Regions from separate parts of the Exiguobacterium sp. GL_137 genome, predicted to be linked through region 1. Evidence: riboswitches for the same ligand, from Rfam matches in the RefSeq annotation. Region 1 holds a riboswitch; each other region holds the start of a gene.

Region 1 (7,630 bases):
TCATCTCTGTCGACAATATGGTGAAGGCAACGGAAGTCGTTGTGGCAATTGCTGAACGATTTGCACAGTCAAGTAAATAAGACGGTATAACGAAAGCAGATTCTCGATGTGAGAATCTGCTTTTTTCATGGTCTATATGGTTTCTCCAGACGATAGATACGCGTTATCAAACCAAATGGATTTACTTTTCTTCTGTTGTTGTTTGCTGATCTGGAATCGGCAATTGGACCATACTGCCCGATCCGCTGACGAGTGGTGATTTCCCGTCCCACTTCTTGACGGCTTCATACTGAATCATTTCTTCCGTCAATGTTTTTTGTAATTCTTTTTGCGCTTTCGCAAGACCCTGCGCTTCAATGAGTCGGGCATCCGCTGCCCCTTTCGCTTCTACCCGCAGACGTTCTGCTTCTGCTTTCGCAATCGCAAGATCCGTCTTCTTTTTATCGAGTTCTTGTGAGGCTTTCACCCGCGCATCAATCGCTTCCTGTGTTTTCGCATCCGGTTTAGGTGCTCCGAGTGCGACGTCCTCGATGATAAATCCAATCTTTTTGACGTCTTCGGCAAACTGTGTCTGAATACTCGTCGAGACGTTTCCGGACTGTTCCCCGAATAACTCGAGAACGGTAACTTTCGAAATCTGTTCGCGTGACGCATCATAAAGACGTTGTTTTAAGTAACCGGCTGCAATCTCATCAATTTCAATCGGACCAAATTTATTAAAGACTTCCGTCACCTGGTCAGGTGAAACCGAAAAACTGTACGTAAAGTCGACGACGATATTTTTCCCGTCTTTTGTCGCCAGTGTCATATTGTCGAGTGATTTCGTCTGTGTCCGGATCGGATACTCGGTGACGCGTGTGATTGGCGAAACAATATGCCAACCTTGAGAGAGTGTCTCGTCCTGGACACCGCTTGACGGTTTATAGACGACACCGACCTGTCCCGGTTCGATTTGTTCGACGATAAATGGTGTCATCGCAAGAAGTGCGACGACAATCACACCTGCGATGATCATCGACGGCCTGATACGTTTTTTTGGTTTGATTTCTCTCATTTTGAGTCTCCTTTATCAATTTTATCCTGAATATACTTATACAGTTCAATGGCCAGCAAGACGAACAGTGCAAAAAATAATAACGTGAAAAGTGTTGCCACGCCGTCCTCCTCCTTCATGAATGTTCTAACTACTCTTACGCTTCAGATTGGAAAATGTTTCATTTTGTTTAAAAGCATGGTTGCTAAATTGCGCAATCCGGTCTAAGATGTAAAGAACTTTGTCCTTGAAACGAAGCGTATCATTTTGTGGTACACTCGTAACAGCACATCACACACTAGAAACGAGGGTTCATCTCTATATGATTACAGTACAAAACGTCGGTCTCCGCTTTGCGGACCGTAAATTATTCGAAGACGTCAACATCAAGTTCACACCGGGCAACTGCTACGGTCTCATCGGTGCAAACGGTGCCGGTAAATCAACATTCCTTAAAATTCTTGCAGGTGATATCGAAGCACAACAAGGAGACGTCATCATCACGCCTGGCGAACGCCTTGGTGTCCTTCGCCAAAACCACTATGAATATGAAGAGTTCCAAGTCATCGAAACGGTCATGATGGGTCATAAGCGCCTTTATGAAGTCATGAAAGAAAAAGATGCTATCTATATGAAAGAAAACTTCTCGGACGAAGACGGCATGCGTGCTGCCGAGCTCGAAGGTGAGTTCGCAGAAATGAACGGATGGGAAGCAGAGTCGGAAGCGGCAATGCTCTTACAAGGTCTTGGGATTAAAGAAAATCTTCATACGAAAACAATGGCTGAACTGACGGGCGGAGAGAAAGTCAAAGTCTTGCTTGCTCAAGCCTTATTCGGCAAACCAGACATTCTGTTGCTCGATGAGCCTACCAACGGTCTTGACTTGAAAGCCGTTAAATGGCTCGAAGAGTTCTTGATCGGATTTGAAAATACGGTCATCGTCATTTCCCACGACCGTCACTTCCTCAACAACGTTTGTACGCACATGGCCGATCTCGACTACGGAAAAATCCAACTTTATATCGGAAACTATGATTTCTGGTATGAGTCAAGTCAGCTCGCTTCACGTATGGCAGGCGACCAAAACAAGAAAAAAGAAGAGAAAATCAAAGAACTTCAAGCCTTCATCGCCCGTTTCAGCTCGAACGCCTCAAAAGCGAAACAAGCGACGTCCCGGAAAAAGTTACTTGATAAAATCACACTCGACGACATCCGTCCGTCTTCACGCCGTTATCCGTTCGTCGGCTTCACACCGGAACGTGAAATCGGAAATGATTTGTTGATTGTTGATGGCATTTCGAAGACAATCGATGGCGTCAAAGTACTGGATAATGTTCGTTTCTCATTAAACAAAACGGATAAAGTGGTCTTTATCAGCCAAAATGACATTGCCATCACGACACTCTTTAAAATCCTCATGGGTGAAATCGAAGCAGACAGCGGCACATTCAAGTGGGGCGTTACGACGTCACAATCGTACTTGCCAAAAGATAACTCTGCTTTCTTCGAAGGATCGGACAAAACAATCCTCGACTGGTTACGCCAGTATTCACCAGCCGATGAGAGCGACACGTTCCTCCGTGGTTTCCTCGGCCGGATGCTCTTCTCAGGCGAAGAAGTCATGAAAAAAGCGTCTGTTTTATCCGGGGGAGAGAAAGTCCGTTGTATGTTATCCAAAGCGATGCTCAGCGGCTCAAACGTTCTTGTTCTCGACGATCCGACGAATCACTTGGATCTCGAATCGATCACAGCACTCAACGATGGCTTGATCGCTTATAAAGGCGCAATGCTCTTCAGCTCACATGACCATCAGTTTGTTGAAACAATCGCAAACCGGATCATCGAATTGACACCAAACGGTATCGTCGACAAAGAAACGACGTATGATGAATACCTCAACAATGACTCTGTCCAACAACAATTATCAACGTTGTATGCAACGAACTAAGTAATGAAACGAGAGACCTGTCCTAGCGGATGAGGTCTCTTTTTTGTAGACTGCAGATATCATGCCCATCAGAGGAGGAAAAACGTTGCGCCATCGTTCCTGTGCAGCCTTAATTGAGAACGGTCGGATTTTGATGCTTCGTCTTGAGACAAACGATTGAAGTTTCTGGACATTACCCGGAGGGGGTCTCGAGGAACATGAAACCTTCGAACAAGCGGTCATTCGGGAGGTGCAAGAGGAAGTGAATCTCGCCATCCGCATCATCAAACCTCTTTACTCAGAAACTCACGCAAACGGACAAGAGATCTGCTTTTTAGTCAGACAGATCGATTCACGCGAACCGATTTTGGGATATGATCCAGAGCGCCCGGAGGGAGACCAAGTTCTGACCGGAGTGAGATGGATGCTACTTTCGGAGATGACCGCCGATCGACAAGTCGCAAAAATTTTAACAGCTTTAGGATAAGACATACTCTTTTTTGTAAAACCAAACGAAAGGCATCTGCTCCAGTCGAGTAGATGCCTTTATTGATCATGTACGCATTTGACTTGCCTCTTCTTCCACACGACGGAGTAACCCTTGCACGATTTTTTCCGTTTCCCGTTCGCCGCCAAGCGACAGCAGGCTTCGTCCGACGAAATTCGCCCCTTCGTTTTTCCCGGTATAAATCAGCTGACAACTTTTTTCGTCGAGCCGCTTCAACGTAAAGGTCATCTCGAGTTTAAAGATTTTGGCAAGCGTAAATCCAATCGTATTTTGTTTGAAATCCGGTTGATTTGTATAGGCAAGATCCGTCACGATATATGTCTCGAGGCGATTCCCCTGCATATACGTTTGCCGGTATGTCGAACCGATGACACCCGGTTTCCGTTCGATCACATCGTGCTGGACGACACCTGGAATCAGGCGTTGTAACCGATCGTGATCAAAGATATGCCAGGCTTCCTCGATTGGAACATCCAGTCTCTTTTCTTCATGCCACGTTACCATCCCAACACCTCCTTTTACTGAAAAATACCCTGATGTGTGCAGTTCTAACTTCAGACTACACACATGCAGGGTATTTGGCTTATTTTAATCGGTCCGTGATGATTATTTTACAGTCTGACGTTCAAGGGCCGCACCGAGGAACTTCGCCAGTTCGAGCATGCCGAACTTACCGGCAGCTGCTTCCGCGTCTGAATTGTAATTCGTATTCGTATTGACGTCATACGTATAGATTGTTCCATCCGCATCCTTGATGAACTCGATGCCGGCGACCGCGATCTGGTTCGCTTGCAGGAAGGCTTCATACTTTTGAATGATCGGATCATTAAATCCGTCGACGACTTTAAACTTCATCGGTGTTTGTGGGGCCTCTTCACCGACCGGGCAGAACAAGTCGTCAATGACACAGGCATCTGCCGGGCACAGTTCAAATCCTTCTGACGTGTCGACCTGGACAGCATAAACAAACTTCCCGCCGACGAACTCACAGCGCGTGATGTACGGTTCCGGTGCCTGGATATATTCTTGAATCAGTGTGATCCCGTCGACCGGTTCATCAAACGTTGGTCCATCAAGATATGTCTCAAGTGCTTCGATCGAATGGAACAACTGAACGCCGAGTCCTTTTCCGGCACGGTTGTGTTTCGTGATAAACGAGGACACGCCGATGTTTTTCGCCGCTTCGACGATTTGATCACGCCCGACGGCAGCTGTCGTTTTCGGAACCCGGATACCGGCTTTTCGAAGGGCCGTATACTGATTGATTTTACTCACTTCAAGACGTAAGGCACGGGTTCCGTTAAAGACAGTCCGGTCGTGTTCCTCTAGCCACGCGAGTACCCCTTCCGTCAGTTCCGGGGCGTAGCGGTGCCCGCGCGTATGCGACGATGCACTCATCCGGCTGTAGAAGACGCCTTCTGGCGGGACTTCATCAAGCGGGACCTGTCCTTCATCGAGATGCCACTGTTCATACGGCAACTCCAGTTCCTCGAGTCGTTTAATTAAATGGTCCGTCCATTCCTGGTTTTCGTGTAAGATATGAATTTTTGTCATTTGATTTGACCTACCTTTCGTTTTTCTTCGACAAGCGGCATGACGTCGCGCGCGAAGCGTTCCATTTCTTCCAGTTGTGGTGAAAATTGAAGTAATAATAAGGAGACACCCACCTGCTCAAACGCAAGAATCCGTTCCGCAATCTGTTCCGGTGTTCCAATCAAATCAGGACGGAGTCCGCGGTTCGAGACCGAATAATCGTTCCGTTTTACCTGCTGTTCGAGTTGTGATTTGCTGACGAAGTCGTCGTACCCGGCGTATCCGGCACTGTCTTCCTTGACGTCCGTAATTCGTTGCCATTCTTGAATAGCCTCTTCTTCCGTATCGCGGCAGATGATATAAGCAGCCAATCCAAAACTTTCAAGCGGCGGTTGCCCTGTCGCTTGTCGGCGCGCCTTCATATCCTCAATCTTAACGGACACTTCTTCCACTGTTCCGCCGTGCATGACATAAGCGTCACAATGATTGACGATGGTTTGTTTGCCGGCTTCACTTTCCCCGCCTGCGTACAACTTGATGCCCGGTCGTTGAACCGGCTTCGGATGCAGTTGCGTCTTCTCGAGCGTATAGTAGTTCCCGTCGAAGCTGTACGGCGAAGCATCTGCCCATAATCCTTTCATGATCGTGACAAACTCTTCCGTCCGCGCGTAGCGTTCGTCGTGAGCTGTGAAGATCCCGTTGTATTGCCGCGCTTCTTCTTCCCACCAGGCAGAGACGACGTTTAACGTAAAGCGCCCGTTGCTAAGTTGATCGATGTTTGCTGCCATCTTCGCGGTCGTCGCCGGATTATGGAACCCCGGACGGACCGCTGTCATGATTTCCAGTCGTTCCGTCGTCGCGGCAATCGCCGCTGCCGTCGTCCAGGCTTCAAGACTTGGTGCTTCAAGTCCTTTGATGTCATTTAAGTTCAATTCCGCAATCAAGGTCGTTGAAAACCCGATTTGTTCAGCCGTTTGTGCGACCTGTTTCGCATAATCGAATGTCGCCGGCATCTGTTCGTCTTCGACATTCCGTAACCATCCGCCAAAAATCGGTAACCAAAATCCATACTCCATCCGTCATATCCCCCTTGTAAAAAAAAGTCGCTCTTCTCGAAAATCGAAAAGAGCGACGGATTAATCATGTCTGCTCTTATCTGTAAAGGAAAAGATTCCTTTAGGAAGTAGCACCTTCCGCTGCTAGCGGGGTTGCTGAAGTGTCTTCGGGCCAGTCCCTCGACTTCTCTTGATAAGAATTATTGGAATTATCGTACACTTTTTAGCAGAGTAAAGCAACCATTAAACCTTGTTTTCCAATCGGAATTAATAACAGTATTAAAAAAGGACGAGAGCCGGGCTCTCATCCTCATTGTCTTAATATGGGGCAACAAATGTCGATTGTTCGATGGGTGCTTCTTCGCCGCGGATCCGGTCATAGAATTTTGCAAGCGTGACGCTGAAGTATGGGCCAACCCATAGGAAAGCGATTCCGATGGTAATCAATCCGAGCAGGAACCAACCAATGAATGAGAGGACGAGCATGAACGCTTCCATCTTATGTCCGTCCATCATTTGGCGCGAACGTGTAATCGCATCCAAAATGCCGATTGAAGGTTCATCTCGTAAAATATAAAACGTCATTAGATACGAAAATGACTTGATGATACCCGGGATGATAAATAGTAAGAACCATAAACCAAGGAAAATACTTTGGACAATCGAAAGACCGACCGCCTTTAAGAAAATTTTGTATGGCTCAAATAAATCAACGATTTTTGCCTGTTCTTTTCGAGCGACAGACATCGCAAGCCATGTCCAACCGATCGCAAGTGGAAGCAAGAGAATGTTCAGTAAAAAACCGATGAAATCAATCGCTTGAATATCTTCATTCGCATCAGAAGAAAACATCGTTGGAATACTTTGAATGATGAGAAACAGTAAAAACATAAGTGCCATGAAGACCCAGCGACCACTGAGCGCTTCACGGGCGGATAATTTTAATTCTTTAATCATGGAGATCCTCCTCAAAATAAGTTCTATCCTTATTTACGGCTCATGAAGAGAGGAGTTTCATCTTTTTTCAGGATTTTCCTGTTTTTAACTGATTTAAGCGTGCTTTTTCAAGTTGGCGCTGGCATGCCGTATACAAAGAACGTCGTCCGTCGAGCCGTTCCATCGCAAACGGAATATCATGTTTCTTCGCCTGCGCGATGACGTGTGCAGAAGCGGCATGGGACACCCGGCTTGTGACGACGACGATGGCATCGGTCTTTTTCGCGAGACTGGCAATCTTTTTCGCAGATTGGGCATCACCCGACAGATGAATCAGCTCGATTCCTGTTTTTTCGAAAAACGTCCGGTAGACCGGTGCTTGCTGTTCATTGCCGACGATGACCAGCCGCATGCCTTCAAACGGTGCAAAATCAAGTGGTTTTTTATCCACGAAGTCGATGGGCTGCCCCGGTACGGACGTCGTGACGAGTGGTGTCAACGGTTGGGATTTCTTTTCACGAATCCGGCGCGTTTTCCGTTCTTGTTTCAATTTCGGCTTTCGTTTCATTTGCTTCAGATAGCGTCCCGACTTTTTGACGATGGATCTGGCGTTGGCTGTTTCAACTGATGGTGGCACT
Region 2 (7,630 bases), 520 kb from region 1:
AAACCGGATTTCCCCGCGGTCTCCGTAGAGTTCTGAAATGACATTGTTGTCGACGGTATGGACATGAAGCGAGCAGCCGGCCGTCGTCCGGTTAAAAACTTCGACATGAAGTAACGTCTCCGCGGAAGGACGTCCGTTTTGTTCGCCGATCAATTGACCGGTCGCGTCAACATGGACGAAATCGTCTGGCGTGTCCTGGCGTTTATCTTTGCCGCTTGCCGTCACAAGAAATTCCGTCGGACTGCTGTTCGTTCGAATGGCGAGGTTACCGCTCGTGCCGGGAAACCAGTCGCGTGCGGCGAACTCCTGCTTGATAGCGCGGAGTTCTTCGTATCGTTTCAAGAATGTCATGCATGCACCCCCGTGGTCTGTAAGTGTTTGACGATGTCATAAAACGTTTCAAACGGCGTATAGGGAATACCGTGCTGTTCACAGAGTGTTATCAGATAATCCCGGGCATAGACGTGATCAGCCTTTTTCGCCAGTTCAAAATCCGTCACGGAATCGCCGATTGCGATGATCGTATCGCCGTCCTGCTTCAACTTCCGGGCGATTGACGTTTTACAACAGCCGCATTGATTGTTGCATGCCGCATCGCAAGCGTGTGGCCATTCAATCCGGACCGTCTCTTCACTGAAGTCACTGCCGTTGCAGTAAATCGTTTCATCTGTCAGTAAACAGGCAAGAATCGGTTGGACAAAAAAGTCAATTCCGCCGCTGACAATCGCAAAGTCGATTCCGTTTGATTTGGCAAAGGCGAGTAAGGTGTCGAAGCCGGGACGGATGACTGCCCGATTAATCAAAAAATCGATATACTCCTGTTTTCGATCTGAGGGCAACAATCGGAACATCTGTCCAACCCCGGACCGGATCGACAGCGACCGGTCGAGCACACCTTTTTTTAATGGTTCAAATGCTTCTTGCGGGGCAAACTCTTTCATCAAGGCGATGATGTTGTCGTGTTCCGTCACCGTGCCGTCGAAGTCACATAAAATCCGAGTCGTCATTTCGTGATCCCCCAGGCGTCAAGGGCGACCCGTAATTCTTCCTGCCGCGTTGCGGCACTTGTCAGCGATTCTCCGGTCAGTGCGGCGTCGAGCGCCTGACGAAATGCAAGGACACCGGCCGCTGCCCCTTGCGGATGACCGTGAACGCCGCCTCCGGCATTGATGACCGAATCGGTACCGAAATCACGGACGAGCTGAGCGACGAGGCCGGGATGGATGCCGGCGGACGGAACCGGCAGAATCGTCTTCGTTTCTCCGATTCGCGTCGCTTCAACGGCGATCCCGCGGGCCAAATCTTTGGCGAGTGCAACGTTACCATAGGGAGACGGGAACAATGTCAAGTCAGCACCGGCCAGTCGGGGTAACGTTCCAAGCAGAACAGGAGCCGAAATACCGTATTCAGGACTTGCGATCAAGGCACCGCTTAAGGCCGGGTGATTAAAAATCGGGACGGAAATGTCCGCATCGGCAGCCAACTCGCGCAGGACATCGAGTCCGTATGTAAACGTGTTGAGCAGGAAGGCCGTGGCACCTGCTTCAATCAGGCGTTTTGCCTGTTCCTTCAAGCCGAAGACGGGACCGCTTAACGTAATTGCATAAAGCGCCCGTTTGCCGGTGCGTTCATAATGGGCGTCGAGGACTTCCCGTCCGATCCGTGCCCGGTCGAGTGCCGGCGTCAACGGATTGTCGTATAGAATCTCATCATCTTTAACGAGATCGATGCCGCCCGCGAGCTGTGCTTCGAGTTGTTCCCGTAAAAAGACGAGGTCCCGTCCGATGACTCCTTTAAATATGCTCATCAACAGGGGACGGTCATGGACCTGAATCAATTGACGGACTCCTTCAATCCCGAATTTGGCACCGGGAAAGTCGTTCGTGAATGACGAGGGAAGCTGTAAGTCGGTTAACTTGATTTGTCCATCGAGCGACAGTTTACCGAAGACCGTCGTTAAGATAGCGGAAAAGTCCCGTGAGACGTTGTGTTCCGGATAACGGATCGTAATGTAACCTTTGCCGTCATGTTCTTCTGTATGGACGACCTGTCCTTTAAAGGATTCCAGTTGTTGTTGTTCCAAGTGATTTAAATCGGTCCATGAACCGACCGTCAGACCGAGCGCGATTTGCTCTGCCCGTTTCGGCAACTGATCAGTCGTTCCGAGTTGGTATGTTGCGGTAATGTACGCCATATGAATCGTCTCTCCCTTATTGAAAAATACAAAAATGGTCCCTCGTCAATGACAAGAGACCATGAAAAATTGCGCGTGGACTCTTATCTGTCAGCGTATTAGCTGCAAGAATTAGCACCGTGCCAAGTGGTCGGTTGCTGCGACATCGTAGGGCTCGTCCCTCCGTCTGCTCTTGATAAGAATTGGATGAAATTGTGAAATCTAATTGCAATTTTTACATGAGATCCATCACTTGTCAAACTATATTTTGAAAATTTATTTTTTTGAAAATACTTCTTCTATAGACGGTTCCGTTTTTGAATCCGTTTCACTAAAAATTGGAATTGACAGACGGCCAGCAACGCACGTAGTATTCAAATCAACATCAAATCACATGACAACTACATATGACTCTTATCGTGAGTTGGCAGAGGGAATTGGCCCGAAGACGCCGCAGCAACCGACCATCCGGCACGGTGCTACATCCAACAGACATTCGTCTGAGAGATAAGAGGACGGAGTATTCTGCCGCGCCTCTTTTCTTTGACGAAAAGAGGCGTTTTTTCGTGTGATCAACAAGGAGGAAACCAGAATGGGATACCAAGCATTTACAGTACAGGACGCGATTGAACGGGTCCGGACACTCGGATTAATCGGCAATGAACCGGTGACGGCAGAAGAGATCGGGGACGGGAATTTAAATCTCGTTTTCCGGATTCAGGAAGGAGAAAAACGGCTGATTTTAAAGCAGGCGTTGCCATATGCGAAAGTCGTCGGGGAAAGCTGGCCGCTGTCGCTCGAACGGGCCTGGATTGAACAATCGGCCTTAAAAGAATTCGCAAAAGTCGCTGTTCCTTTCGTTCCGCACGTCTACCATGCGAGCAAGGAAGAAGCGTTTACGGTGATGGAGGATTTGTCGCATTTGACGATCGCCCGGACCGGCTTGCTCGAAGGGGAAAAGTATCCGTTACTCGCGGAACACATCGGTTCGTACCTGGCGCGGACACTGTTTTATACGTCGGATTTTGCGCTTGGACCGGTCGCGAAAAAACAAGTGGCGCGGAACTACTACAATCCGGATCTCTGTGATATCACGGAAAAATTGATCTTCACAGACCCGTTTTATGATGCGGAAACGAATGCGATTGAAGCAGGCCTCGAAGCGGAAGCGGTTCGGTTATGGCAGGATGCAGAACTGAAACGCGAAGTCGCGAAACTGGAAACACTGTTCATCACAAAAGGTGATGCATTATTGCACGGTGACTTACATACCGGAAGTATTTTTGCTTCAGCCGATGAAACGAAAGTCATCGATCCCGAGTTCGCCTTTTACGGACCGTTTGGTTTTGATGTCGGACAATTCATCGCCCATCTCTGCTTTGCCGCGTATCCAAACTATGCCGAGTTACGGGATGGACGGGTGAAGGATATCGATACGTTTTGGCTGACCTTTGCGTCGACGTTCAAAGCATTATGGGAACGCGAAGCGGTAGAGCCGTTCCGTTCGGCGGGCGGACTTGTCGACGATGTCCTCAGTACGATTTTACAGGACGCACTGGGCTTTGCCGGTTGTGAGTTGATTCGGCGGACGATTGGATTGGCACCGGTTGCGGACCTCGAGAACATCACGGACGCGGGGGAACGACTTGAGCGGAAACGTCATGCGTTACGTCTTGGAGTGGCATTGATCAAACGCCGGACCGAATGCAAGACGTTCACCGATTTACGGAACTTCGATTTGACGGAGGAACTCAGCCGATGAGCCAATTCGTCCAAAGCATCATCTATGACAACGGGACGGTGACGATTTTGGATCAGACCCGGCTCCCGGAAGAAGAACGATACGAGGTTATCCATGACTTGGCGCAAGCGATTGACGCCATCAAACAATTACGTGTCCGCGGTGCCCCGGCCATCAGCCTGTTCGGCGGCTTCATCCTTGTGCAGGAAGCATTCCGCCGGACGACAGGGTCACTTTCTGAAGCGAAACAAGAACTGTTGACGGTGTCGGCCCAATTGCTCGCAACCCGGCCGACGGCGGTCAATTTGCGGAACGTGCTTGATGAGCTGAATCAAATTATTGTCTCGAGTACGGCGCTTGCCGAGTTACCAAAACGGTTGGAACAAAAGGCGCTCGAACTGTATGAAACGGATGCCAAGACATCCCGGCAAATCGGGATCCACGCATTGGAATTATTTGAGTCCGGTGACCGGGTTCTGACGATTTGTAATGCCGGATCGATTGCGACAGCGGCTTACGGGACGGCACTCGCCCCGTTTTATCTCGCGAAAGAACAGGAAATTCTGCTCTCCGTTTATGCATCGGAAACGCGGCCGTTACTGCAGGGAGCGCGTCTGACGACATGGGAACTGCAACGGGCCGGTATTGACGTGACCTTGATTACCGATAATATGGTCGCCCATACCATCAAAGAAAAAAACATCACCGCCATCATCGTCGGTGCCGACCGGATTACCCGAAACGGGGATACCGCGAATAAAATCGGGACGTTTCAACTGGCATTACTGGCCCGTGCTTTCGGGATTCCGTTTTATGTCGCGGCACCCCTTTCGACCTTTGATTTGACGAGCTTGTCGGGAGACGAGATTGAGATTGAAGAACGCGATGCCCGTGAAGTGACGCAATTCGCAGGGAAAGCAACGGCGCCGGCCGGTGTGGCCGTCTTTAATCCGGCGTTTGACGTGACACCGCACGAATTGATCACGGCAATCATTACGGAACTGGGAGTCATCAAGCATCCGTCCGTCGAAACGATCGAGCAGACAATCGGACAACAAATACGTTAAACAGACTGGGGAGATCGAAATGAAAAAATTAGCATTTGCGGTACTTGCACCGGCGGTCTTGCTGGCTGCTTGCGCCAATAGCGAAGCGACACCGACGAAAAAAATCAGTGGTGTACCGGAAAGTGTCCAGGGAGACGTCAAAATTGCCGTCATCCGCAATCTGGCATCCGATGACCATACGAAACAGTTTTTGGACGGAGCTCGTTCGGAAGGGGAAGCGCTCGGTTTTCAGGTTAACACGTTCATCTCGGAAGGCAATGACGTCAAATTCAAGGAACTCGTCGCCCAAGCCGTCCAACAGGATTATGACGGACTGATTATCTCGCACGGAAAAGAGGATTATGCCTACGACATGATCAAACCGGCGATCGACAAAGGGATCAAAGTCGTGACGTTCGATACAGTGACAAAGAAAAAGGACCAGACGTTAAAAGGCATCACGGAAACGTTCCAGGATGATCATAAACTGGCACAGCTTTCACTCGATGAAGTAACGAAAGTCAAAGACGATCAGCCGGTCCGGGTCATCAAACTGTGGTTCGGTCCGGGATTTGCCCCGCTTGACCGCCGTCAGGAAATCTACAAGACATACGAAGCAGACGGAAAAATTAAAACGCTTGAAACAGTCGGACCAACGAACTTCCAGGATGTCCAAGGCGATATTGCGGCGAAGATGAACGCGATTCTCGCCAAATATCCGAAAGGAAGTATCGATGCCGTCTGGGGTGCTTGGGATGAAGTCGCCAAAGGAGCCTATAAATCCTTAAAGGATAACAAACGTCAGGAGATTCCGTTGATTTCAATCGACGTTTCGAACCAGGACATCAATCTGATGCGTGAAAAGGGCAGTAACTGGGTGTCGACGAGTGCCGTCGATCCGCATTTGATCGGACAGACGGATATGCGTCTGCTGGCGAAAAAGCTGGCCGGGGAAAACACACCGGACACTTTTGACCTAGACGCTAAACTGGTCGAACAAAAAGCACTGAAAGCCGATACGACGATGTACAATCTCGATACGATCATCAAAGGCTGGAGTACGTCCGAAAAGTTCAATGAACCGTGGATGGAAAAACTGCGGAAAGCGAATGACGGGAAATGACCCGTCCGGTGAAGGAACAACGACTGGAGATGCAGGGAATTTCAATCGAATTCCCCGGCGTCAAGGCGCTGGACGATGTTGATTTTTCCGTGGGCCGCGGGGAAATCCATGCGCTTGTCGGAGCGAACGGAGCCGGTAAATCCACGTTGATGAAAGTGTTGGCCGGGGCGTACGATTCATATGACGGAACGATTTGGTTTGACGGTGTACCTCTGACAATCGATTCACCGGCTGCCGCAAAACGGGCCGGGATTGAAATCGTTTATCAGGAAGTCGATACGGCACTGGTCGGTTATTTGACCGTGGCGGAAAATATTTGTCTCGATGTGCTGACGAACGGACAGCTGAAAGGGTTCATCAGACGGCAGCGATACGAGGAAATAGCCGAACGTGCTTTACGGAAACTGAAAGCATCAATTGATGTCCGGCAGCGGGTCAGCGAGTTGCGTCTGGCCGAAAAACAACTGGTCTTGATTGCCCGCGCCTTGGTCCAGGAGAGCCGGTTCCTGATATTGGATGAGCCGACCGCCCCGCTCAGCGGACGGGAAACGGAGCAACTGTTTCGCATCATTCGTGAGCTGGCAGAGACGGAACAACTGGGCGTCATCTTCATTTCCCACCGGCTGCAAGAACTATTTGAGATTTGTGAATCCATTTCTGTCATGCGGGACGGCAAGCTGGTGTCACGTCAGCTTCTTGCCGGACAAACAAAGGAAACAGTCGTCGAACAGATGCTGGGCCGGCGTCTGCGCCAATCGAAACGGGAAGCGCGTCCGGCGGGTGCACCATCACTTGAACTCGACCGGGTCACAGTCGCCGGACAACTGGATGACATCTCGTTAACCGTCCGTGCCGGAGAAGTGATCGGAATTGCCGGACTCGTCGGTGCCGGTAAGACGGAACTGTGTAAAACGATTTTCGGATCGCTTTCTGTCACTTCGGGATCGATTCGTCTGCATGGAGAAACACACCGCCTTCGTTCGCCGAATGATGCAGTCCGGCTCGGTATTGGGCTGGTGCCGGAAGAACGGCGGAAAGAAGGGATTTTAGTCGCAGATCCGATTGACCAAAACATGACGGCAGCCAGTCTCCAACAATTCGTCAACCGGTTCGGATTTATACAGAAAACAAAGGAGCGGACCGCAGCTCAAAAAATCGTGCAGCAACTGTCGATTAAAGTCAGCAGTACCGAGCAACGTGCCGCCGACTTATCCGGCGGGAACCAGCAAAAAGTCGCCATCGGGAAATGGTTGCTGGCAGACGCGTCCGTCCTGGTATTGGATGAACCGACAAAAGGCGTCGATGTCGGGGCGAAAGCGGAAATCTTCCAAGTGATTGATCAATTGGCTGCAGAACAGAAAGCCGTCATCTATGCGTCGAGCGAACTGGATGAACTGCTGGCTGTGACCGACCGGATTTATGTCATGTATGACGGACGGATCGTGTTTGAAACGACCACTGCGGAAACGACCGAAGAACAATTATTGTGGTATGCAACAGGAGGACAACAGAATGAATGATGTATTGCAAAAACCGACGGCAAAGCC
Region 3 (7,630 bases), 610 kb from region 1:
GACACTTGGTCCTGAGCTGATGGCGGAACTGGATCAGATTGATTGGTTCGTTGCCGGATGCGGGTCAGGCGGAACGTTTGCCGGAACAGCGGCCTATTTAAAAGAACGTCTCGGGACGAAAGGTGCAATCGTCGAACCGGAAGGCTCGGTCCTCAACGGGGGACCAGCCGGACCGCATAAGACGGAAGGTATCGGGACGGCCAAATGGCCAAGCCTCGTCTCGCGTGACTTAGTAGATGAAATTCATACGGTTTCGGATCATGATGCCTTCACGAAAGTCCATGAATTGGCGGCTCGTGAAGGATTGCTCGTCGGCAGTTCAGCCGGTGCAGCACTCGTAGCAGCACTTGATCTGGCACATCGTTTTCCCGGCAGTACCATCGTCACCGTCTTCGCCGACAGTGCCGAGCGGTATTTAAGCCAACAAATCTTTGAAAAGGTGGACGAGACACATGCGTAAAAAGACAGCATTGATTCATGGAGGAACAGGCGTCGATCGAGCAACTGGTGCCGTTACACCTCCGATTTATCAGACAAGTACGTACAAACAAGAGAAAATCGGTCAACTAAAAGAAGGCTACGAATATTCACGGACAGCAAACCCGACACGGACGAGCATCGAACGATTGATCGCCGATCTTGAAGGCGGCGCACGTGGTTTTGCCTTTGGATCAGGAATGGCAGCGATTCATGCCGTATTCAACCTGCTTGAGTCAGGCGACCATATTGTCATGACGGATGACGTCTACGGCGGAACGTTCCGTTTGATGCAACGTGTCTTACCAAAGTTCAACATCCAAGTGACATTCGTCGATACGACGGATCTTGCTGCAACGGAAGCTGCGGTTCAAGACAACACGAAGATGCTGTACGTCGAAACACCAACGAACCCGTTGTTGAAAGTGACGGATATCGCAGCTGTTTCTGAGATCGCAAAACGCAACAACCTGAAACTTGTCGTCGACAACACGTTTGCGACACCATACCTGCAGCAACCACTCGCACTCGGCGCAGACATCGTCTTGCACAGTGCGACAAAATACATCGGCGGTCATTCGGACGTCGTCGCCGGACTCGTCGTCGTCAACAGCGACGAGCTCGGAGAAGATCTTCATTTCATCCAAAACTCGACCGGCGGTATTCTTGGACCGCAGGACAGCTTCTTGCTCGTCCGTGGTTTACGGACGCTTGGTATCCGGATGGATGCAATCGAAGAAACGTCACACGATCTCGTTCAGTTCTTACAGGAACAGGATGTCGTCTCAAACATCTTTTATCCGGGACTGGCATCACATCCGGGTCACGCGACACAACAAAAACAAGCGACCGGTTTCGGCGGCATGATCAGCTTTGATGTCGGTTCAGCAGAAAATGCGGAGAAACTCGTCGAAGCGACACATTTCTTCACACTGGCTGAAAGTCTTGGTGCGGTCGAAAGTCTGATTTCTGTCCCGGCACGGATGACACATGCGTCGATTCCGGCAGAGCGCCGTGCAGAACTCGGGATCACGAACGGTCTCGTTCGGATTTCCGTAGGTCTTGAGGACGCGGAAGACTTGAAAGAAGATTTGGCACGTGCTTTCAGCCTGCTTCAACCGGTTTCAGAAAAAACTGTTTGACAAGCAAAATAACCCCTGCTAATATTCAGATTATATTAAAAATAACTAAATACCGATAACTCTTATCGAGAGTGGTGGAGGGACTGGCCCGATGAAACCCGGCAACCGCGGAATTTATTCCGAAGTGGTGCTAATTCCAGCAGACGAATGTCTGCAAGATGAGAGCAAATGGTTTTGTGTACTGAAAAAGTGCGCGCGTTTGCTCTAAAACGTGCGCACTTTTTTTATATTTAGGAGGGACCGTATTGATTCGCTTACAGGATGTAGGAAAGATTTATCGTTCGAAGCGCGGATCGGTTGAAGCCGTCGTCAATGTCGACTTGTCAATCGAGCGCGGTGAAATTTTTGGAATAATCGGTTATTCAGGGGCAGGGAAATCAACACTGATTCGTTTGCTGAACATGCTGGAGGCACCGACGAGCGGCTCGATTCAAATCGACGGTGTCGAAATGACGACGCTCAAACCAAAAGAATTACGTGGCGTCCGCAAAAACGTCTCAATGGTATTCCAGCACTTTAATCTGCTTTGGTCACGGACAGTCGAAGAAAACATCATGTTCCCGCTTGAGCTCGGCGGTTATCCGAAAGCCCGCCGTAAAGAACGGGTCGCCGAACTGATTCAACTCGTCGGACTCGACGGACGCGAAGGTGCTTACCCGTCGCAACTGTCAGGTGGACAAAAACAACGGGTCGGGATTGCCCGGGCACTGGCATCCAACCCGGATGTCTTACTCTGTGACGAAGCGACCAGTGCGCTGGATCCGAAAACGACGGACTCGATCCTCGAGTTGCTTGTCGACATCAACAAAAAATTAAAACTGACAATCGTCTTGATCACACATGAGATGCACGTCATTCAGAAAATCTGTCACCGGGTTGCCGTCATGGAAGCCGGGAAAATCGTCGAACAGGGACCGGTCGCAGAAGTGTTCCGTCACCCGAAACAGGCGATGACAAAAGAGTTCGTCAAACAATTGACGTCACCATCTGAAAACGAATTGACGTTTGCGAAATTACGCGAACGCTACCCGACCGGAAAAATCGTCCAGCTGACGTTCGTCGGTTCGACGGCGGAAAGTCCGATCCTGGCCGAAGTCATGAAAGACTCGAACTTATTATTCAATATCATCGGCGGAAACGTCGGACAGACGCAGGACGGGGCACTCGGAACGCTGTTCATTCAGCTGCTCGGGTCGGAACAGGAAGCACAAGCGGTCATCGCCAAACTTCAAGCGAGTGACGTTGAAGTGGAGGTGGATCACCGATGAGTACATTTTTTACAGATGTGGATTGGGATATGGTTTGGGAAGCAACCCGCAGTACCGTCTATATGACGGCTGTTGCAGGACTCGCGACGTTCGTCCTCGGACTGGCGATCGGTCTGTTGTTATATGCGACAAACGAAGATCTGTTGTTTAAGAACCGGGCACTGTATTCCGTGCTCAGCTTTTTAGTCAATATCTTCCGCTCAATCCCGTTTATTATCCTATTGATCCTGTTGATTCCGATTACGAAAATCATCGTCGGATCATTCTTAGGACCAACGGCTGCGCTACCTGCGTTAATTCTAGGTGCAGCACCGTTTTACGGCCGGATGGTCGAACTGGCTCTTCGTGAAGTCGATAAGGGTGTCATCGAGGCAGCCGAATCGATGGGCGCAACGAAGTTCCAAATCATCTATAAAGTCCTGATTCCGGAAGCTCTTCCGGCAATCGTATCCGGGATCACCGTCACACTCGTCGCACTCGTCGGTTACACGGCAATGGCCGGGTTAGCCGGTGGTGGTGGACTGGGCGATATGGCCTTCATCGAAGGATTCCAGCGCTCACAAAATAACATCACCGTCATCGCGACGTTGTTGATTCTCGTCATCGTCTTCATCATTCAAATTATTGGTGACCTGCTCGTCAAAGCCATCGATAAACGGTAAGACCTATTTTATTTAACTTGGGAGGAATCATTCATGAAACTTTGGAAAAAATTCGTCGGCACAGCAGCCGTATCGGTCTTAGCAATCAGCCTCGCGGCATGCGGAGAAGAATCTTCTTCGTCAGGCAGCGGTGAATCAAAAACACTCGTCATCGGGGCGTCAAACGTTCCCCACGCTGAAATTCTCGAGCACGTTCAAAAAGAATACGAAGCAAAAGGCTATAAACTCGAAATCAAGAAGTTCCAGGATTATGTTCTTCCGAACAAAGCATTGGCTGAAAAAGAAATCGATGCGAACTATTTCCAACACGTGCCGTACCTTGAGCAACAGGAAAAAGAAAACAAAGACTACAAATTTGCAAGTGCCGGCGGCGTTCACGTTGAACCACTCGGCGTTTATTCTAAAAAATACAAGTCGTTGGATGAATTGCCAAAAGGCGCAACAATCTTGACGAGCTCAAACGTCGCAGAACGAGGACGTGTCTTGACGTTCCTTCAAAACGAAGGACTGATCAAACTAAAAGACGGTAAAACAACCGATGCCCAGCTCAACGACATCGCAGAAAATCCGAAAAACATCAAGTTCAAAACAAACATCGAAGCATCACTCTTACCGCAAGCCTACAAAAACAACGAAGGCGATGCTGTCTTGATCAACACGAACTATGCGATCGATAACGGCTTAAACCCGTTGAAAGATACGATTGCACTTGAAGACGAGTCTTCACCGTACGTCAACATCATCGTCACACGTGACGGCGATGAAAAAGACAAACGTGTCACGACATTACTCGATATTCTCCACGAGAAAAAGAACCAAGATTGGATCACGAAAGAATACAAAGGGGCCGTCGTTCCGGTCAGTAAATAAGTTGCTTCATTCAATGCATTCTTCCTATATAATGGAAGGATGCATTGTTTTTTTGTGCGAAAGGGGGATTTCCATGCAACGTTTGAAACAGCTTCATCCATTGACGGTCGGGGTTTTGCTCGGGACATTTTTTGCCCGGCTCGGGACTTTCATCACGATGCCGTTTTTTGCGATTTACTTATCGGTCGTCCTGAAGTTCAGCCCGGTCGACGTCGGTTGGATTCTCAGTATTTCGGCCATCGCCAGTCTCGTCATGAGTTTCGTCGGTGGGACATTATCCGACCGCTATGGCCGGCGGACGATGATGCTCAGCGGAACGTTTGGTTTCGTGCTCGTCTTTATCGGACTGGCACAAGTCGAGACGTTTTGGGCGTTTTTCGTCTTAAGTGCTCTGAACGGAGTGTTCCGGTCCGTCTTCGAACCGTCGGCCCGGGCGTTGATCAGTGATACGACGGAGGAAGAGAACCGGTTGTTCGTCTTTAATATCCGTTATACGTGCATCAATATCGCAGCGGCGATTGGACCGGGGATTGCCTTGTTGCTCAGTGCGGGCAATACGTCGATTACCTTCTATATTACGGCGTTCGTTTACTTCGGCTACGGCGTCGCGATTTTCATCCTGTTCCGGCGGCATCCGATCACGGAAAGTCACGGCGGGAAAAAGGTGTCGTTCGGGGCAACGGTCCGTCTGCTGAAGACCGACGTCGCCTTTACGTTCGCGCTCGCCGGGATCATCTTCGGAGTCTTCGGATACAGTCAGTTCAACTCGACATTGCCGCAGTTTTTAACGACGACGACGCTATTGTCGGGCGGGACGAGTTTGTTTGCCTTGTTGATTACGATTAACGCGATCACGGTACTCGTCGTCCAGTACCCGATCATGAAGTTCGGTGTCAAGACGTCGCCGCTCGTATCGATCACGGTCGGCATTGCGACCGTCGCCGTCGGTTTATTCGTCATGGGAACAGCCGGTACGGTCTGGCTGATGATCGGCGCGATGTTCATCTTCACATGCGGGGAAGTGATGATGTTCACGATGACGGATATCTTGACCGACAGCTTTGCGAAGCCGGAATTACGGGGTAGTTATTTCGGGGCGATGGGCTTGACGTCAATCGGTCAATCAGTCGGACCAGTCGTCGGCGGTCAATTGTTACTTTATTTTGGACCGGAACGTCCGTTGCCGATTTTCGGTATTTTAGCCCTCTTGACAGTTCTCGGAATACCACTGCTCTTACTGTCACAGCGGGTTCATCGACAAACGAAACCGGAAGAAGAGAAGGAAGTCGTCTCACTTTAAAGTCATTCTCACTAAAAGGCTCGGTTTTGAGAAAAAACCATGAGCGATGACGCTTGAATAATGTGGTATGATTCATTAAGATTAGAATGATACTAAATTAGTAACTCTCGTGAACTGAATCGTCAGACACGAAATGAATAGATGGAGGGATTCTACATGAAGGCTTCACACTTAAAGATTGAAGATTTACACGTTGCAATCGACGGCAAAGAAATTTTGAAAGGCGTCAACTTAGAAATCAAAGGCGGCGAAATCCACGCGGTCATGGGACCAAACGGGACTGGTAAATCAACACTCGCATCTGCATTGATGGGTCACCCGACGTATGAAGTGACATCAGGATCAGTCACACTCGACGGCGAAGACGTCCTCGAAATGGAAGTCAACGAACGTGCGCAAGCAGGTATGTTCCTTGCAATGCAATACCCAAGCGAAATCAGTGGTGTGACGAACTCAGACTTCCTGCGTTCAGCAATCAACTCACGCCGCGAAGAAGGCGATGAAATCTCACTCATGAAATTCATACGTCAACTCGACGCGCAAATGGGTCTTCTCGAAATGCCGGGCGAAATGGCACACCGTTACCTCAACGAAGGTTTCTCGGGCGGAGAGAAGAAACGGAATGAAATTCTCCAAATGACGATGCTGAAACCAGCGATCGCCATCCTTGACGAAATCGATTCAGGTCTTGATATCGATGCGCTTAAAGTTGTCGCAAAAGGTGTGAACGAAATGCGTTCACCTGAATTCGGCTGCTTGATCATCACGCACTATCAACGTCTCTTGAACTATATCGAGCCTGATTTCATCCACATCATGATGGGCGGAAAAATCGTCATGTCTGGTGGTAAAGAACTTGCTCACCGTCTCGAAGCAGAAGGTTATGACTGGGTTAAAAAAGAACTCGGCATCGAAGAAGTCGAAATCGAAACAAAAGCGTAAGACGAGGGAGGAAGCATGATGACTGTAGAACTGAATCTTGCCGTAAATCGCGAGGCAGTGGCAGAACGTGCGACTCGCTTAGGGGAACCGGCTTGGATGATTACCAAGCGTCAAGATGCACTTGATCTTGCCCCGACGCTCGCATTGCCAAAAGTAGAAAAAATTAAAATCGGTGGCTGGAACTTCACAGAAGGTACAGCAGATCTCGAAACGGTAACTGGTTTGACACCGGATATCGAATCGTTGATCGGTGAAAACCGTGACCATATGCTGATTACGCGTAACGGACAACTCGTCCACGCGCAAAACAGCGAAGCGACGAACGGCGTCATCTTCACGACGCTTGAAGACGCAATGAAGCACCATCCGGAGCTCGTCGAGAAATACTTCATGACAGAAGGCGTCAACGTCAACGAAGATCGTCTCGCAGCACTCAACGCAGCACTCATGAACGGCGGTACATTCCTATACGTACCAAAAGGCTTGAAGTTGACTGTTCCAATGCAGGCGATTTATACGCTGGAACAAACAGGCGGTGCGTTGTACCACCATGCAATCATCATCGCAGATGCTGACAGTGAACTGACGTATATCGAAAGCTTCGTCTCGTACGGAGAAGAAGCACATAACGTCAACGTCGTCACGGAAGTCTTCGTCGAAGACAATGCGAAAGTTCTTTTCGGAGGCGTCGATACGCTTGCGAAAGGTGCTGTCACGTATATGAACCGTCGCGGTGTCGTCAAACAAGGCGCGAAGCTCGAATGGGCACTCGGTCACATGAATGACGGACACACGATCACGGAAACGAAAACACACCTCGTCGGTAACGATTCGTTCTCGGATACGAAAGCCGTAACGGTTGGTCGTGGCGATCAAAAACAAAACTTCAACGTCCGGACAGACCATTTTGGTAAAGGTTCGGAAGGTTTCATCTTGATTCACGGTGTTCAAAAAGATTCGGCAACATCG
Region 4 (7,630 bases), 230 kb from region 1:
AGATTGTGTTTGACGAAACTCCCTTTCGCACTCCCGTTTGGTCCGCCTTCTTCCGCCGGTGTCCCGAGGACGACGACACTGCCGCCGACTTCATCCAGAACTTGACTGACGGCAATCGCTGCTGCGACACTTGTCGTGCCGATGATGTTGTGTCCGCATGCGTGACCGATTCCCGGCAAGGCATCATATTCAGCTAGAAAAGCGATCGTTGCTCCCGGTTTATCCGAGACCTTCCGGGCGAGAAACGCTGTCTCGTGTCCGGCCACACCAAGTTCGACTGTAAACCCTTCGGCTGTCAGGCGTTCCGCATGATGACGCGACGCAAAATATTCTTCATTGCCGATTTCCGGTGTCGCATGAATCCGATGGCTCGTCTCAAGATACGACTCCCGTTTTTGCTCAATATCCTGTTCAATCGTTTGTGTCAGGTTTTGCCGTCTCGTCTGAATTGTCATTTGGGTCACGCTCCTTTTGGTTTTTGGTTATTCTCCGATATCGCTGAGAGGGACGAACGTTGGAATCGTGCTGCCTTTGTACTCTTTTTTGATGAAGGCAGCGACATCGTCCTGCTGGTAAAGGGAAGCGATTTTTTTCAACGTCTTTTTGTCTTTGTCTTCTGTCCGGGTCGCGATGATGTTGATGTACGGTTTCGCCGTCTCGTTTTCATGGAGAATCGAATCTTTGATCGGATTAAAGCCGGCATCGACAGCGATTCCGTTATTGATGATCGAGGCGGAGACATCCGGTAGGACGCGTGGTGTCTGTCCGGCGACGACCGGGACAATCTTCAGTTTTTTCGGATTCTCGACGATCTTATCGACGGATCCGTTGCCGTCAAAGTCGTCCGGCAGCTTGATCAGGCCTGCTTCCTGCAACAGGAGCAATGCCCGCCCCATGTTCGTCGCTTCATTCGGGACGGCAATCTTTCCACCGACCGGAATGTCTTTGACGTCCTTGATCTTATCCGAATAAATTCCCATCGGCGCGATGACCGTAGTCGCAATCGGCGACAGTTTTAACTTATGTTCTTTTTTGAAGGCGTTAAAGTAAGAGACGGTCTGGAAGGAGTTCGCATCAATCTCTCCTTCCGCGAGTGCGAGATTCGGTTGAACATAGTCGGAGAACTTAACGAGCTCAATCGTGATGCCTTCTTTCTTCGCTTTTTTCGCGACGTATTCCCAAACTTGGGTGTCAGAACCGCTGACGCCAAGTTTCACCGTCTTTTGATCTTCTTCTCCGGAAGCGGCACATCCCGCAAACAATACCGTCGTCAATGCTGCACCAATCGCTAATCCTTTTTTCATCATCCATCTCTCCCTTATCTGTTCTATGTTTTTTTAGTGTCTCCGAATTTTTCGTGCCAACAGGTTGCCTGTTGTCTGTAACCCTTGAACCAAAATGACGAGAATCCCGACCGTGATGATCATGACGGTCGTATCAAACCGTTGGTAGCCGTACGTGATCGCCAAGTCACCCAGTCCCCCGCCGCCGATTGCCCCGGCCATTGCCGATGCCCCGATCAAGCCGATTGTCGCAATCGTCAGGTTCAGGACAAGCGAGCTGAGGGCTTCCGGCAAGAGGAAACGGAAAATCGTCTGCAGCGGTGTCGCCCCCATCGCTTCTGCCGCCTCCAAGACACCGGTGTCGACTTCGAGCAATGAACTTTCAATCAGGCGGGCGATGTACGGTGCCGCATAAAAGACGAGCGGAACAATCGCTGCCTGCGTCCCGATCGACGATCCGACAATCAAGCGGGTCAGCGGAATGATCGCGACGAGCAAAATAATGAACGGAATGGACCGGAAGATGTTGACGATACTGCTTAAGAGATTGAAGAAGGGGATTTGTTCGAGCAATGCTCCTTTTCGTGTCACGACAAGCAGGATGCCGAGCGGTAAACCAATCAATGTTGAAAAGAGTAACGACAGTCCGACCATCGTCATCGTTTGCAAAAAAGCGGTCCAAATATCCGTATAGTTAACCAGCATCTGCGAGCACCTCCTCGACGACGACATCCGATTGATCGATGTAATGCAGTGCCCGTTTGATTTCCGCCGCATCACCGATCAGTTCAACAAGCAGACTGCCAAACGGAATGTTTTGCAGTTCCGCGATGCTGCCGTGCAGGATGTTGAGGTCGACATCAAACCGTTTCGCGACTTGCGATAAAAGCGGTTGTCCGGTCCCTGCCCCGAGGAAGTTGATTTTGTAGATATGGTGCCCGGCATCCCGTTGATCGATGACTTTTTGAACCGACGCCGGAATCTCATCCTGCATGACGGAACGGACAAAGTTTTTTGCCGTCGCCGTCTGGGGGTTCGAAAAGACGTCGAATACGGTACCTGATTCAATCAACTTGCCGGCTTCGATGACGGCAACCCGGTCACAAATCTCACGGATGACACCCATCTCATGGGTAATCAGTAAGATCGTGATGCCGTATTCCTGATTGATTTGTTTCAGCAGGCGTAATATGTGTTGTGTCGTCTGCGGATCAAGCGCCGAGGTCGCTTCGTCACACAACAGGACGGACGGCTGGGTGGCAAGTGCCCGGGCAATCCCGACCCGTTGTTTCTGTCCGCCCGATAACTGGTCCGGATAATGATCGGCCTTATCCGCCAAGTCGACGAAATCCAGCAGTTCATTGACCCGCCGATGGACCTCGTCTTTTTTGACACCTTTTAAGACAAGGGGTTTTGCGACGTTCGCAAAAACCGTATTCGAATCCAGCAGATTGAAGTGCTGAAAAATCATCCCGATGTGTTGTTTGGCTTCCCGTAACTGTTTCGCCGAGAGCGTCGTCAAATCTTGGCAATCGACCGTCACACTGCCCGATGTCGGCCGTTCAAGCAGGTTGACGCATCGTAATAAGGAACTTTTACCGGCTCCACTGAAACCGATGACACCGAAGATTTCTCCCTTTCGGATTTCAAGATCGACCCCGTTCAGCGCAGCAATCGATTGTTCCTTTGTTTCATAGATTTTTTTTACATTTTTGAATGTAATCACCACTTGTTCCCCCTTTAAAATACAAAAAAGGTCTCTTCTTAAGAAACAAGAAGAGACCTGGATCCGCACAATGGCAGAATCCACTCGACTCATCTCTCAGACAATTGTCTGATGGAATTGGCACAGTGCTCATAATGAGTCTGTTGCCGAGGTTTCGTAGGGCCAGTCCCTCCACCTCTCTGGATAAGTGTTGCGGTATGAAATTCGTATGTGTGTTGTTGCCGGTTGAACTTATGTCGTAAAACTAATTTTTACACTACAGAAAGATCTTTTAAAGGTCAACCATATTTTCAAAAATAAACCATATGACCCATATCGATTGTTGTCCCGGGACAAACTGGATCGTTGTCTGAATTTTGACGCCTGTTCAAGAGGGTTTGACAATTCATTTCCGCCAATGCTATCATCTTCTCAATGATTAATCCGACAATTCCTATACGATATATCAAGAGTGGACGAGAGACCTGGCTCTAGGACTCCACGGCAACCTGCTGTTATGCAAGGTGCTCCGACCAGCAAAGCGGTTGCTTTGGATGATACACACGAGAAACTCGTTTGCGTCCAAAGCCAAACGGGTTTTTATTTTTGAAATGGAGGACGAGATGATGAGTATGGTTTATCCTGTTATACCGGGTGCGGAAGCCTTTTCCTTAGGACGCGGATCCGTCGGCATTTTGCTCTGTCATGGTTTTAACGCAACGCCGCAAAGCGTTCGGGCTGTAGGAGAACAGTTCGCAGAACAAGGTTTCTCCGTCTATGCGCCTCGCCTGCACGGTCATGGGACCGATGTCCTGGAATTCGAAGCGACGACGGCAGATGACTGGAAACAGAGCTTGCGTGACGGCTTCGAACAGTTAGCCAGACGGTGCGAATCGATCTTCATCGTCGGACAATCGATGGGGGCGACACTTGCCCTGTCACTTGCCGCTGAAGGTCTCCCGATTGCAGGAATCATCACGATCAATGCCGCCTTGTCCGTCCCTGCTTACGAAGCCTTATCCTTCACTGATTGTCCTGTCTATCTGCCGGAAAGCACCCCTGATATCAAGCAGCCCGCTTTTGAAATCATCTATGATCTTGTCCCCGCCGTTTGTGCTTCAGAACTGTTACGACTCATTGATGACACGCGACTACACTTAGCGACGATTCAAATTCCGACACTTATTTTATATTCTTCTGAGGATCACGTCGTCCCGCCGGCCTGTTCCGATTATTTGTACCGGACGATTGGGTCAACAGATAAACGCAGTTATTGTCTGCTCGACTCGTACCATGTCGCGACGCTTGACCATGATCAAAAGACGATTGTCCGTGAGACCTTACAATTCATCGAACAGTTCAGCCGGTTGACACGAACCGGTTGATAAAAAAAAGCGAACGATTCCCGGCCGTGAGGCCAAAGAATCGTTCACTTTTTCAAATCGTCTATTCTCAATTTTGCTGTTGTTTTTTCCATTCCTGTAACGGTTGCGGTTTGCCCGGAACTTGATGACAATGACGGCAACGCGGTTCATAGGATTCAGACGCCCCGACGAGAATGATTGGATCATTGTAGTTTGCCGGCTTCCCGTCAATCAATCGTTGTGTCCGTGACGCCGGATCTCCGCATGACAGACAAATCGCCTGTAATTTCGTCACGAATTCCGCACGTGCCAGTAATTCAGGCATCTTGCCGAATGGCTCGGCCCGAAAATCCTGATCGAGTCCCGCACAAATAACGCGTTTGCCATCTTGAGCCAGTGCTTCGATGACTGCGACAATCTCATCGTCAAAAAATTGAACTTCGTCAATCGCGACGATTTGCGTCTCTTCCGCCACTGCTGCATAGACATCACGGCTCGTCGCCATCGGAATCGCAATGACCGAGTTGCCGATATGCGACACGACATGCTCTTCATGATACCGGTCATCGATTGCCGGCTTGAACACTTGAACCGGTAACTTTCCATACTGTGCCCGTCTGACACGACGGATCAGTTCTTCTGACTTACCGGAAAACATACTTCCGCAAATCACTTCAATCCAACCATATTGATTGATCACATGCATCATCGTAAACACCGTCCTCTAAATTAGTCACTTTAACGAGTATAGCCCGAATCTAAATTGAGAAAAAGGATTGACTTCTAAAAATCAAAAACCCTTGCCAAATTCGCCACTTTCTTCATCTTCTCATTTCAACTGGTATGTATTTCCTGTACACTGAAAGAGAAGTTTCTTTGAAGGAAGGTGACTCCGATTCATCACATATTACATGAAGTCCTCCATCAATATGGAGCGTTCGGACTCGCAATTCTTCTGGCCGGTGGAATCGTCGGTCTTCCGGTTCCAGACGAGACGTTACTCGTCATGTCAGGATTCTGGATGCATCATGGTGATTTGCCGCTCGTCGGGACAATTTTTGCTGCCTATGCCGGCAGTTGTATCGGAATGACAATCAGCTATGTGCTCGGTCTGAAACTTGGAATGCCGTTGCTCCATCGAATGGCTCCGAAGTTACGTATTTCTGAAAAACATATTTTCAAAGCAGAAGCCGGATTTTTACGTTACGGAAAAACGGTTTTAATCATCGGTTATTACATACCCGGTCTCCGGCAACTGTCCGCTTTTTTTGCCGGCGTCTCGAAAATGCCGTTCCGGATCTTCGTTACTTATGCCTATACCGGTGCTTTAATTTGGATCAGTGTCTTTTTAGGAGCAGGTTATTTCCTAGGTCGTCATTTTTCCTTCAGTCTTTTACTCGAACATTTTGCGAACAATCCGGATACACTTCCGTATCTGATTGGTGCTGCCGGTGGAATCGGTCTATCCTTCGTTTTAAAAACGTATTTGGCGTACCGTGCCAAGTTCTGTCTATACAAAAACAGCCTGCTCCAGTAATGGAGACAGGCTGTTTTTTAATACTGAAGTCGCAATTACTTGCGGCCGTATTTTTTGTTGAAGCGATCGACACGACCGTCTGCAGCGTTGAACTTTTGACGACCAGTGTAGAATGGGTGCGAGTCCGAAGACACATCCACACGGATGAGTGGGTACTCGTTTCCATCTTCCCAAGTGATTGTCTCGTTCGAAGAACGTGTAGAACCAGTCAAGAATTTGTACTCAGTAGTTGAGTCCATAAATACAACTTTGTTGTAGTTTGGGTGAATTCCTTGTTTCATGGTTGTTTTCTCTCCTTCCGCCCTGGTTCATTTGCTGAGCCAGAGTAAGTTACCTTCCTATACTAAACGATTTTTTCATGTCCCGCAATACCTATTTTCAAGTCGTTGTGTCGGTTTTCGTCACACGTGGTTTAACAGGTGCGCGCCGTACGGGTTTCTTCTTTTCTTTCTCCAGTTCGACAAAAAATTCTTCGTTATTTTTCGTGTCCCGAATCTTGCGTAAGAAGCTGTCGACGAACTCATTGGACTCGTTCATCGTCCGGCGGATCGTCCACAAGGCATCGAGCTGATCTTGCGGTAACAGCAACTCTTCTTTCCGTGTTCCGGATTTCCGGATATCGATGGCCGGGAAGATCCGGCGCTCGGATAATTTCCGGTCCAGATGCAGTTCCATATTGCCGGTTCCTTTAAACTCTTCATAGATGACATCATCCATCCGTGAACCGGTTTCGACGAGTGCCGTCGCAAGAATCGTCAGACTGCCACCGTGTTCGATATTCCGGGCGGCACCGAAAAAGCGTTTCGGTTTGTGGAAGGCTGCCGGGTCAATCCCTCCGGACAATGTCCGACCGCTTTGCGGAACAGTTAAGTTATAAGCCCGCGTCAACCGTGTAATCGAGTCCATTAAAATAACGACATCTTTTTTATGTTCGACGAGACGCATCGCCCGCTCAAGGACAAGTTCCGAAATCCGGACGTGGTTGTCCGGTGTTTCGTCAAACGTTGAACTGACGACATCCGCTCCGGGGACAGAACGTTCGATGTCCGTCACTTCTTCCGGCCGTTCGTCAATCAACAGAATAATCAATTCAACATCCGGATGATTCACCTGGATCGAATTGGCGATTTCTTTTAATAGAGAAGTCTTACCTGCTTTTGGCGGCGCGACAATCAAACCGCGTTGGCCAAATCCAACCGGGGCAATCATATCCATCACCCGGACCGACAAATGACGCGGTTCTGTCTCAAGACGCATCAGACGATCTGGATAGATCGGTGTCAATGCCGGGAAGAACAGACGATTGCGCGCCGTATCCGGTGCTTCTCCATTGACGGCTTCCACACTTAAAAGACCTTGGAACCGTTCATTTTCTTTTGGCGGCCGGACTTTTCCAGTCACGACGTCTCCGTTACGGAGATTAAAGCGGCGGATTTGTGAGGCGGCGATGTAGATATCTTCAGAGGATTGCGAATAGTTGATAGGACGAAGGAAGCCGAAGCCGCCATCATTTTGCATTTGTGGGTTTCCGGGGATAACTTCGAGTACCCCTTCGAGGAAATAAAGACCGGTGGACTCTGCTTGCGCTTTAAGAATCTTGAACATCAATTCACGCTTACGCGCCTCTCGGTACTGTGGTACGTTTTTTGTTTTTGCAATCTCATATAAATCTTTTAATGTCAGGTTGCTGAGTTGAGCGAGTGTATAGGAACGTTCTGGTTTGTCAGTTTTTTCAGTTGGC

The links. Region 1 has a riboswitch for S-adenosylmethionine ahead of AC3IRK_RS15280 (LLM class flavin-dependent oxidoreductase). Riboswitches for the same ligand answer to the same signal wherever they lie in the genome.
Positions count from the first base shown of each region.
Region 2: another riboswitch for S-adenosylmethionine. It lies ahead of mtnK (S-methyl-5-thioribose kinase); the one in region 1 lies ahead of AC3IRK_RS15280 (LLM class flavin-dependent oxidoreductase).
Region 3: another riboswitch for S-adenosylmethionine. It lies ahead of AC3IRK_RS12220 (methionine ABC transporter ATP-binding protein); the one in region 1 lies ahead of AC3IRK_RS15280 (LLM class flavin-dependent oxidoreductase).
Region 4: another riboswitch for S-adenosylmethionine. It lies ahead of AC3IRK_RS14005 (alpha/beta hydrolase); the one in region 1 lies ahead of AC3IRK_RS15280 (LLM class flavin-dependent oxidoreductase).

Region 1 covers NZ_CM174406.1:2,933,618-2,941,247, forward strand. Annotated here, with positions in the region: gene pepT (peptidase T) at 1-80, shown strand, start outside; gene AC3IRK_RS15255 (prohibitin family protein) at 182-1,054, opposite strand; gene AC3IRK_RS15260 (ABC-F family ATP-binding cassette domain-containing protein) at 1,356-2,981, shown strand; partial or broken gene AC3IRK_RS15265 (NUDIX hydrolase) at 3,160-3,447, shown strand; gene AC3IRK_RS15270 (hypothetical protein) at 3,514-3,972, opposite strand; gene AC3IRK_RS15275 (ATP-grasp domain-containing protein) at 4,075-5,022, opposite strand; gene AC3IRK_RS15280 (LLM class flavin-dependent oxidoreductase) at 5,019-6,077, opposite strand; SAM riboswitch class I at 6,151-6,256, opposite strand; gene AC3IRK_RS15285 (DUF975 family protein) at 6,375-7,013, opposite strand; gene AC3IRK_RS15290 (DUF2325 domain-containing protein) at 7,081-7,630, opposite strand, start outside.
Region 2 covers NZ_CM174406.1:429,775-437,404, forward strand. Annotated here, with positions in the region: gene AC3IRK_RS02340 (methylthioribulose 1-phosphate dehydratase) at 1-351, opposite strand, end outside; gene AC3IRK_RS02345 (2-hydroxy-3-keto-5-methylthiopentenyl-1-phosphate phosphatase) at 348-1,007, opposite strand; gene AC3IRK_RS02350 (2,3-diketo-5-methylthiopentyl-1-phosphate enolase) at 1,004-2,194, opposite strand; SAM riboswitch class I at 2,275-2,376, opposite strand; SAM riboswitch class I at 2,585-2,687, shown strand; gene mtnK (S-methyl-5-thioribose kinase) at 2,766-3,935, shown strand; gene mtnA (S-methyl-5-thioribose-1-phosphate isomerase) at 3,932-4,981, shown strand; gene AC3IRK_RS02365 (sugar ABC transporter substrate-binding protein) at 5,001-6,083, shown strand; gene AC3IRK_RS02370 (sugar ABC transporter ATP-binding protein) at 6,080-7,603, shown strand; gene AC3IRK_RS02375 (ABC transporter permease) at 7,596-7,630, shown strand, end outside.
Region 3 covers NZ_CM174406.1:2,324,713-2,332,342, reverse strand. Annotated here, with positions in the region: gene AC3IRK_RS12230 (PLP-dependent cysteine synthase family protein) at 1-460, shown strand, start outside; gene AC3IRK_RS12225 (bifunctional cystathionine gamma-lyase/homocysteine desulfhydrase) at 453-1,619, shown strand; SAM riboswitch class I at 1,679-1,784, shown strand; gene AC3IRK_RS12220 (methionine ABC transporter ATP-binding protein) at 1,865-2,887, shown strand; gene AC3IRK_RS12215 (methionine ABC transporter permease) at 2,884-3,549, shown strand; gene AC3IRK_RS12210 (MetQ/NlpA family ABC transporter substrate-binding protein) at 3,583-4,419, shown strand; gene AC3IRK_RS12205 (MDR family MFS transporter) at 4,493-5,719, shown strand; gene sufC (Fe-S cluster assembly ATPase SufC) at 5,876-6,661, shown strand; gene sufD (Fe-S cluster assembly protein SufD) at 6,680-7,630, shown strand, end outside.
Region 4 covers NZ_CM174406.1:2,699,663-2,707,292, forward strand. Annotated here, with positions in the region: gene AC3IRK_RS13985 (M20 family metallopeptidase) at 1-455, opposite strand, end outside; gene AC3IRK_RS13990 (MetQ/NlpA family ABC transporter substrate-binding protein) at 483-1,304, opposite strand; gene AC3IRK_RS13995 (methionine ABC transporter permease) at 1,338-1,988, opposite strand; gene AC3IRK_RS14000 (methionine ABC transporter ATP-binding protein) at 1,978-3,009, opposite strand; SAM riboswitch class I at 3,096-3,199, opposite strand; SAM riboswitch class I at 3,449-3,552, shown strand; gene AC3IRK_RS14005 (alpha/beta hydrolase) at 3,615-4,373, shown strand; gene AC3IRK_RS14010 (thymidine kinase) at 4,441-5,061, opposite strand; gene AC3IRK_RS14015 (DedA family protein) at 5,239-5,889, shown strand; gene AC3IRK_RS14020 (type B 50S ribosomal protein L31) at 5,925-6,170, opposite strand; gene rho (transcription termination factor Rho) at 6,268-7,630, opposite strand, start outside.